Regions from separate parts of the Planococcus sp. APC 3900 genome, predicted to be linked through region 1. Evidence: riboswitches for the same ligand, from Rfam matches in the RefSeq annotation. Region 1 holds a riboswitch; the other holds the start of a gene.

Region 1 (4,926 bases):
AAGCCGTGGGACTGCTGGGACGAAACGGCGCAGGAAAAACGACGACGATCCGGATGATTCTCGGGTTATTGCAGCAGGAAAGCGGAAGCATCGAATGGGGAGGAAAGTCATTCTCACGGAAAGAAGTCAAACTGGGCTATTTGCCTGAGGAAAGAGGGCTTTATCCGAAGATGAACATGATGGACCAACTGGTTTATTTTGGCCAATTGGAAGGCATGAGCAAGCGTGCTGCAAAGCAGGAGGCGATGAAATGGATTGAACGATTGGAAATAAGCCAGTATATCAAAAAAGACACAGGAGATTTATCGAAAGGAAACCAGCAAAAAATTCAATTGATCGCTGCGCTTATGCATGATCCGGATTTGATTATTTTGGATGAACCTTTCAGCGGACTTGATCCTGTTAATGCCCAAATGTTGGAGCAGGTGATAGAAAGTCTGATTCAAGAGAAAAAAACCTTAATCTTCTCAAGCCATCGAATGGAGAGCGTTGAATCATTTTGCGATCGGGTCTATTTGATGAAGCAAGGCGAGGTCGTGCTTTCAGGATCCATCTCGGATATCAAGACCCAATACGGATTTAAGTATGTAAATATCGAATCTACCCAGCCCCTGGAAGAATATTTGATGGGCTTGCAAACTGAGTTTATAAAAAAGGGGAAAGAATATCAATTACAGGTAAAAACCATGGATCAAGGGTTATACCTCATCGAAAAAATAAAAAGCTTGGTTCCGATTCGGAAAATCGGCATCGCCGATCCATCATTAAACCAAATCTTTATTGAAAAGGCAGGGGATTGAGATTGAGAAATTTTTATCTGGTCTTTAAACAATCTTTTCGGGAAAGAGTGACTTCGAAGTCCTACCTTACGACAACGTTTGCGTTGATTCTGATTTCCATATTCGCCATTTCATTGCCCAGCATCTTGGAGAATTTTGCGGATCCGAAAGAAGAAATGGTGGTTGTATCCAATGCCGCCGATATAACTGTCTCGGAACTGGAAAAGCAATTGACCGATTGGGAGTGGAAAGAAGGGGCACAACAGCAGATAGAATCTTTGAAAAAAGAAGCGCAGGAAGGAAAAATTGCTGGCTTATACCTAATTGATGACAATGCCAGCAATTATTCTGTGACCTATTTTTCCAAATCGAATGACGTCGCTTTAAATTCGTCTCTGTCCCAGTATCTTCAGGCGAAGAATACGCAAAGAATTGCCGATAGCAACGGTATGTCGGAAGCGGATCAACAGTCCTTGTTCGTTCCGGTTGCCATGGAAAAAGGACAATTCACTTCAGAGAATGAAGTATCGGTGTTTGTGATTTACTTGATGCTGATGTTCATTTTGATGGCAGTTATGATGTATGGCACAACGATTGCAACCGGCGTCGCCTCAGAAAAAGCTTCACGGGTCATGGAAGTAATGGTGACAAAAGTAAACCCGCTGGCGATGATTTTCGGTAAAATATTCGGAATCGCTTTAGCAAGCCTCATGCAGTTCGCCGCTTTCTTTGGATCTGTTGCGTTGTACTTGAAATCAGGGCTTGTGGAACCCGCACAAAGTTTAGGGAATTTTGACTTGAATCTATCGGCGCTGACAGCCGAGCATTGCGTGTACTTCTTCATCTTCTTTTTATTGGGGTATTTATTATATGCTTCTCTATATGCGGTGTTCGGTTCCATGGTCAGCCGTCCTGAAGAACTGAACGGAACGACGATGCCAATTTCTATTCTCTTGATGGTCAGTGCTTTCTCGGGAATCCTTTTTGTCATGGATGACCCTGCATCAACGCTATCCAAGTTCATGGCAACATTTCCGTTTACCTCACCATTCAATATGATTATTCTGATCATGAAAGACGCTGCATCATTTGGGGAAATCGCTCTATCCATCGGCTTGCTGGTGATCACCACCTTTGCATTCGGTTATTTTGCAGCAAAAGTCTATCCGAAAGGCATCCTTCACTTCGGAGAAAATTTGAAACTGCGTCAGCTTATTATGAGGAAGTCATAAATTGCTTCTCTGGTTGTGTTTGCAAAAACGCGCTTTTGCGGTAAGCTAAATGAAAGAATAATTGAATAACCGTAACAGGTGCCCTTCGGGGAGAATAGGGAATGAAGTGAAAATCTTCAGCGGTCCCGCCACTGTAACGGGGAGTTTTACAGATTTGCCACTGGAGATTGGTCCGGGAAGGCCTGTAAAACGGTGATCCGGAGCCAGGAGACCTGCCTGCTTACGTTCTGCTGATAGATCATGGAAAAGTCTTTAGTTTATTTGTTCACGCAAATAAACTGGAGGCTTTTTCTTTTTAATTCAGAAAGGGGAAGAGAAAGATGAATTTATTGCAGCAAACAATGGAGCGTATTCAAGGGTTGGACCAGGAAATGGTGGGAAAAGCGCGGGAGCGTGTGGACAGCCTGATCAAGCCGCCGCACAGTCTCGGCAAGCTGGAAGAGCTCGCTGTGCAATTGGCTGGAATTTCGGGAGAATTGTATCCAGAGTTTGATCGAAAAGCGATTATCGTGATGGCTGCCGACCACGGCGTTTATGAGGAAGGGATTTCTTCCAACCCGCAGGAAGTGACATATGCGCAAACGATGTTCATCGCAAAAGGCATCACCGGAGTCGGAGTTTTGGCGAAAACAGCGGGAGCGGAAGTGGTCACCGTCGACATCGGCGTTAAAGGAGACTTTCCGAATGATGCAGGGGTGATCGGCCGGAAAATCAGGCAAGGCGCAGGCAATATTGCGACAGGGCCGGCGATGACGATAGAAGAAGCGATCCGCTCGCTGGAAACGGGGATTGCCATTGCAGAAGCGGAAATCCAAAAAGGCGCCAATCTGCTGGGGACCGGCGAAATGGGCATCGGCAACACCACGCCAAGCACCGCCATTTTATCGGTGCTTGGAAACATTCCATCTGAAGAGATTACCGGCAAAGGTGCAGGAGTCGGCAGTGGAGGAATCTCGCATAAAGCCCAAGTCATTAAGAAAGCGATTGAAACGAACCGGCCGGATAAAGACAATGCCATCGACGTTTTGGCCAAAGTCGGTGGACTGGAAATCGGCGGCATGGCAGGTGTCATGATCGGAGCGGCAGCAAACCGCGTGCCGGTTGTACTGGATGGGTACATCTCCACCATTGCGGCGCTGATAGCGGTGTCGATCGAACCGAAAGTGAAACATTACCTGATTGCTTCGCATGCAAGCGCTGAACCGGGCGGGAAAAAAGCAAGTGAATTGCTGGGCATCCAGCCGGTGCTGCATATGGAGATGTGTTTAGGTGAAGGGTCGGGCGCCGCTTTAGCATTCCCACTTGTAGATGCGGCCTGCCGGATAATGAAAGAAATGGCCACGTTTTCGGAAGTTGGCCTTAAGATTTGATGAAGAGAGGAGAAAAAGATGTTTACTGAAGAAGAAAAAAGAGGTGTATATAAAGCAATTTACACTAGAAGAGATATTCGCAGCTTTTTGCCGACGCCTGTCCCGGAAGAACTGATCACCACTATTCTGGAGGCTGCACACCATGCGCCGTCCGTAGGATTCATGCAACCCTGGAATTTCATTATCGTATCTTCATCTGAAACAAAAGAAAAGCTGGCCTGGGCCGCAGATAAGGAGCGGCGGGCACTGGCCATTCATTACGAAGGGGAGAAAGAAAACAAGTTTCTCGGATTGAAAGTAGAAGGCATAAAGCAGGCGCCCGTAACGATTTGTGTAACTTGTGATCCGACAAGAGGCGGCTCTCATGTCCTGGGGCGCAATTCCATTCCTGAAACAGACGCCTTATCCACGGCCTGTGCCATCCAAAATATGTGGTTGGCTGCCTGTGCAGAAGGCTTAGCGATGGGCTGGGTAAGCTTCTATAAGAAAAACGACGTCCGGGACATCCTGGACATTCCGCCGCATATCGATCCGATCGCCCTTCTGTCGCTCGGTTATACGGAAGATTATCCTGATAAGCCAATTCTGGAAGCAGCGGGATGGGAAAAAAGACGTTCGTTAAAAAACCTGGTTTTTGAGGATATATGGAGTGGGAATTAGAGCTTTTATAAGTAATGAAACAGCTGATGATAAAAAAGAAAAGCCATTTAAAAAGGGAAAACTTTTTCAAAAGTTTTCCCTTTTTTATAGACAGTTATATCACTTAATGATATATTATTTTCAGACATATCACAAAGTGATATAAAGGAGTGGGAATATGAAATCATTAGAGCAGCTGACGGATTCCGTTTTTTACATTATGGCCGCTTTCACAACACCGAGGCACGGCTACGCAGTAATGAATATAGTGGAGGAGATAACGGATGGAGCGGTAGTGATCGGACCGGCATCCCTGTATACGATCATTAAAAAGCTGACAAATGAAGCGTATATCGAGCTTTACGAAGATGCGGATTCCAGGCGCAAAGTCTATATGCTGACAGCTTTGGGAAGAGAAGTCTTAAAGCAGGATATTGAACGAAGAAAAACGATGGTCCAATTTGCGGAAACAGGATTACAAGGAGGAGAAGCCTGATGAGAAACAAAAAATACATGATGTCCGGTGGATTAGCATTTTCAGAACAAAGTGATTTGGAAAAATTGCGGGAAAAGGCGGCGCAGGGCTGGAATGTTAAACGCTTTAAATTTATGGGATACCAACTGGAAAAAGGCGCACAGGAAGACGTGATTTTCAGCATCGATTATCGTGATTTTAAAAAAGGCGAAGAAGAGGAATACTTCGAGATGTTTGAAATGGCTGGTTGGAATCATGTCAGTTCAAATGCCGGCATCCATTTGTTTAAAGCCTTGCCGGGCACAAAGCCGATCTACAGTGACAAAGAATCGTCTGTCGATAATCTGGTCCGCCAGCAAAAGCCCTTAATTTCCATTTCCATCGTTTGTGTATTGATCACAATCATCAGTTATGTACTGTCCCAAATGGGT
Region 2 (4,926 bases), 110 kb from region 1:
TTGTTGAATCGCTATACTGCCAGGCGCAAACGGCTCTTTAAGGCGACGCTGGAAAAAAACAGCGGAGATTTATTCCAGACGATCAGGGAGTTTTATATTTCCACTGTGAACGAAGATGAGCTTCTAGACTTTAAACGGAATGTCCTATTGAATATGACAGAACAAGTCGAAACAAAATTCATCAAAATCGTCAATGAAGAAGAGTCTGAAGAGGAATTCAACACAATCAGCAGACTTATTGATGTGGACAAGCTGAATGTGTCAGGGAATAAGGAATTGTACCATTTGCTGAAAATCCTTATGACCGTAACTATCAGAAATTGGATCGAACATTTCGCCAGAAACTTGGCTGTGGAAGAGTCGATTGCAAACTATGAACTGGAACTGGAGCTATTGAAAAAAGGGCTTGCCCGTTCGTAAACGAACATTTCTGTTTCACTCTGAGCCTTGATGTGATAAGCTGTACATCATCGTAGCAGTAATGGAGTGATTATAATGAGCAAAGCAAAAGCAAAAGCGAAAAGCGGTACAGGCCAGGGAACCGGCAAAAAAGGATGGACGCGCTGGAAAGCAGGAGCCAATAAAGCCAATAGTTTTAAGCCTTACACCAGCAAAACCAATAAAAAAGCCGACGAACCAAAAACAGAGAAAGAAATAGCTTCTCAATGGGTCGATGCATAAATAGCAAGGTAAAGGTTGTCCAAATGGGCAACCTTTTTTTTGCCCTTTATTCCTTTTTGAAAAAACCCTTTACTCCGCGAGTAATGGGTTTTCTGCAGGTCCTTCTATTTCTTTGGCAACGGGTTGTTGGATGGAAGCTTCTTTTTTCGGCGGGTCTGCCAGCAAAGCTGCCACGATACCGAAAATCGGGAAAATCATCAATGCCCAGAGGATTTCGGTATAGCCGCCGAATAAATCGAAAGCGATGCCGAGCGGCAACGGACCGAGCGCAGATCCCGTGACGACCATCGCCATCGAGATGCCGCTGATGCTGCCGATGTGCTTACGGCCGAAATAATTGGGCCAGACAACAGCCATGACAATCCGTTCGATTCCCATGCTGACGCCCCAGACCAATCCGAAGACCATGGCAGTCGCCAAAAAATCAGCTTTCTGCAGAAGAAATAACGACACTAGCTCGCCTGCAAATACCAGTGTCAGCATATACTGGACTTTTACTTTTTCCAGCAGAATTCCTGTGATGAAAGTGACTGGCAAGCCGATCAATGCCGTTAAACTTAAAATGCCGGCTGCAGTTTCAAGAGACAGGGACTTTTCAGCGAAAATGGAGACCAGGTGGAAGGTCAAACCGGTATTGACGATGCCCGGGATGGCTGCACATAGCAGCAACAGCCAGAAAGCACGGGTTTTTGAAGCTTCTTTCACTGACCAACTGACTTCTTTTATGAGTTTCTTTTCAGGCTCCGCCTTAAGCGCAGCGCCGTTATCCGGCAGCAAGCCCATTTCTTCAGGAGAGTTTTGAATGAGGAAAAGAGCAAGCGGCGTAAAGCAAACAATGATGATGATTCCTAAAATCAGCCATGAACTGCGCCAGCCGAATGACTCGATCAGCCAAACGTTCAGCAGGGGAAAAGCGGCAGAACTGACTAAGCCGCCGATTGCGGCAATGCTGATGGCGCGGCCCCGTTTTTTGACAAACCATTGCGGAATGAGTGAGCTTGATATAAGTGCCATAGAGCCTTGGCCCAACAAGCGAATAAAAAAGAAGCCGATAAACAGCATGACGAGACTTGTTACGAAGCTGTTGAAAAAGCAGGCGACGGCAAGGGCGACGGATACGGCAACGGCCATTTTACGTGAGCCGTTTCGGTCAATCAGGCGCCCGACGAAAAACAACAGGAATCCTGCCGTCAATGTCGCAGCCGAGTAGATACCGGAAACCGTGGAACGGCTCCAGCCAAAATCTTCTATATAATAATCGATAAAAATTGAATTCGAATAAGTTTGTCCGGGACCAGAGAAAAATTGAGACAAGGCCGCGATCGCGATAATGACCCAGCCGTAGTGAAAAGCGTTTCCTGTTACTTGTTTCATCGTGCATCTCCAATAACTCTAACCTTAAGGTAGCGTATTTCCAAAAACGGCATCTAAAAATATGTTAAAATCACAGCTTATTATCATAACATAATATTTTTCCTTTACAAGATTTGAAATAGAACTGTAAAGAAAAGAATCATTCAGAAATCTTGAGGCTTTTGCCGCGACTGAAAGTTTTTCTGAAAAAGTGTAGAATAGAGGAACTGGCAGTTTCTTAGTCAAAAGGAGTGAAAGAAAATGCTAAATGCAGTACCTGAAAGACCCTTGGGCATTAAAGAAAAAGAAGAAATTTACCAACAAATCACGGAGTATTCCGATGAAACAACCATTATTCATTCGAATCAGAAAGTCTTATATATAAATCAGCCCGGATCGGAATTCTTCAAAGCCGATAAGGATACGCTTATCGGTGCAAACATCGTGGATGTGTTTACGGATGATTACAAAGAATTCATTGCGAAACGCATCCGTACAGGCATGGAGGATCGCACCATTGGAGAATTGGTTGAGACTACTGTTAAGCGTTTTGACGGAACTCAAGCCGATGTCGAACTGTATTGCTACCCGGTCCAATATGGAGAAACGGTCGCAATCCAGTCCACTATCCGCGACATTACGACGCAGAAGAAAACTGAACGAGATCTAATGCAATTAAAAAATGAGATATCAACTCCCATCGTGCCGATTATTGATGGCTTGGCAGTTTTGCCGCTCGTAGGTTCAGTAGATGGGGATCGCAGCCATCTGCTTCTTGATATCATTCCGCAAAAAATTCAAGGAGAAAATCTGCATTGCCTTATTATTGACGTGTCCGGCATCTACAATATTGATAATGTCGTGGCAGAATTTCTTTATAGAATCGACCACATTATGCGCTTGCTCGGAATCAAACTGATTTTCACGGGAATCCGTCCCGAACTCGCATTAAAAGCGATTGAAGCGCGTGTGGACTTTAGCCAATTGACGACGATGGGCACGGTGAAACAAGCCTTGAAGCGTTATTTGACGACTGACTGAAACTTTGACTTAACGGCAGGAATGAAGAAGTTCTTGTCAAAGGCAATAAAGTGATTTATAGTGTATGAATACAATATTTAGTGATTGATTAAAATTATTCACTATATATAGTAGAACCGATAACGAAGGTGCCTGAAAAGGCTTAATAGGGAATCCGGTGAAATTCCGGAGCTGTTCCCGCAACTGTAAGTGCAGACGAACTATCGCAATCCACTGTCCAACGGACGGGAAGGAGATAGCAGAGGATGACGCACAAGCCAGGAGACCTGCCTTCGTTATGAGTTTATGATCTTCTCCGGGAGCTGAGAGGGATAACGAAGGTATTATGCATGGGATAGCTGTATTCTGCTTCCCATCCGATATTCTGCGTATCTAAACCCCATCCTCCCTGAGAGGATGGGGTTTTTTCTTGTATATCAGAGATGGAGGAATGGATACTCATGACAAAACCATTAGCAGCAGGGGTGGCCAGAACCATTCAGACACGATTGGTCCTACCCCCGGACACCAACCACATGGGGACCATATTCGGCGGCACCGTATTGGCGTACATAGATGAAATCGCCGCCATTACAGCCATGAGGCATAGCGGAAAAGCAGTTGTGACCGCTTCGATCGATACGGTGAATTTCCTATCTTCGGCAAAAGTTGGGGATATCCTTATTTTGGAGGGAGTGGTGATCTCAACAGGCAGAACATCTATGGAAGTGTATGTTAAAGCTGAATGCCAACAAATCGAAACAGGCACAAGGAGTTTGACGACTACAGCCATTCTGACAATGGTGGCAGTCGACAGCGATGGCAAGCCGACACCGGTGAGCGGTGTAGTTCCGGAAACGGCTGCCGAAGAAAAACTATTTAAAAGCGCCCAAGATCGCAAAGAGCGCCGCATGAAAGTGAACGAATACGCAAAGGAGTTGTGTTGATATGAACATGAAAATCGAAGAAACAGAAATAAAGACAGTGGAAAGAGCGCTGCAGCGGGCAACAGATGTATATGGACTAGATACGCGAGAACTATTGGAGCGGACAGCGAACTTAGCTGAGCAGGCAAAAGGAGAGCAGTCCTTGTTGTATGCGCTGAACCGTATCACGATGGACGAGCCTGATTGGACGTACACCGCAGCAGAATTGTATGCTGGCGACTTATACAAAAAAGCTGGAGACAGCCGCAACTTTTCCGCTTCCCAGAAATATGGCGACTTCTATCGCCTTATTGAAAAGCTGACAGGGATCGGCATTTATTCAGGAGAGCTTCTTGCGGCTTATTCGAAAGAGGAAATCATCTTATTGGGTGAGGACATCGAACCGGAACGGGATCTTTTGTTCAACTACATCGGCTTGTTCCTGTTGGCTGACCGCTACTTAGCAAAAGACTATGAAGGAAGATTATATGAGCTTCCGCAGGAGCGTTTTCTTGTCATTGCGATGACGTTGATGCAAAACGAACCAAAAGAGCATCGCCTCGAGTTGGTGAAAGAAGCTTACTGGGCAATGAGCCAGCTGTATATGACAGTAGCCACGCCGACTTTATCGAATGCCGGTAAAAGTTTCGGACAATTGTCCTCCTGTTTTATTGATACTGTCGATGATTCACTGGACGGCATCTATCTGAACAACTGGGATATCGCACGCCTCAGCAAAGACGGCGGTGGCATCGGGATCTATTACGGGAAAGTTCGGGCTTTAGGATCGGATATCAAAAAATTCAAAGGCAATTCTTCAGGAGTTGTGCCATGGATCCGTTTGGTCAACGATACAGCGGTCAGTGTCGATCAGCTCGGACAGCGCCAAGGTGCAGTGGCGATTTATTTGGATGTCTTCCACAAAGACATCATGAACGGATTCCTG

The links. A riboswitch is a leader RNA that binds a small molecule or an ion and turns the genes downstream of it on or off. The one in region 1 is predicted to bind cobalamin.
Region 2: it holds a riboswitch for cobalamin, as region 1 does, so the genes downstream of both, QMA04_RS01005 (acyl-CoA thioesterase) here and cobT (nicotinate-nucleotide--dimethylbenzimidazole phosphoribosyltransferase) in region 1, are expected to answer to the same signal.

Annotation. Positions count from the first base shown of each region.
Region 1 is NZ_JASDCT010000001.1:311,463-316,388, forward strand. Features, by position in the region: gene QMA04_RS01565 (ABC transporter ATP-binding protein) at 1-800, shown strand, start outside; gene QMA04_RS01570 (ABC transporter permease) at 803-2,011, shown strand; cobalamin riboswitch at 2,071-2,245, shown strand; gene cobT (nicotinate-nucleotide--dimethylbenzimidazole phosphoribosyltransferase) at 2,332-3,381, shown strand; gene bluB (5,6-dimethylbenzimidazole synthase) at 3,400-4,041, shown strand; gene QMA04_RS01585 (PadR family transcriptional regulator) at 4,199-4,516, shown strand; gene QMA04_RS01590 (DUF2812 domain-containing protein) at 4,516-4,926, shown strand, end outside.
Region 2 is NZ_JASDCT010000001.1:205,163-210,088, forward strand. Features, by position in the region: gene QMA04_RS00985 (TetR/AcrR family transcriptional regulator) at 1-420, shown strand, start outside; partial or broken gene QMA04_RS00990 (DUF3934 family protein) at 496-627, shown strand; gene QMA04_RS00995 (MFS transporter) at 751-2,055, opposite strand; gene QMA04_RS01000 (PAS domain S-box protein) at 2,296-3,075, shown strand; cobalamin riboswitch at 3,185-3,363, shown strand; gene QMA04_RS01005 (acyl-CoA thioesterase) at 3,516-4,001, shown strand; partial or broken gene QMA04_RS01010 (ribonucleotide reductase N-terminal alpha domain-containing protein) at 4,003-4,926, shown strand, end outside.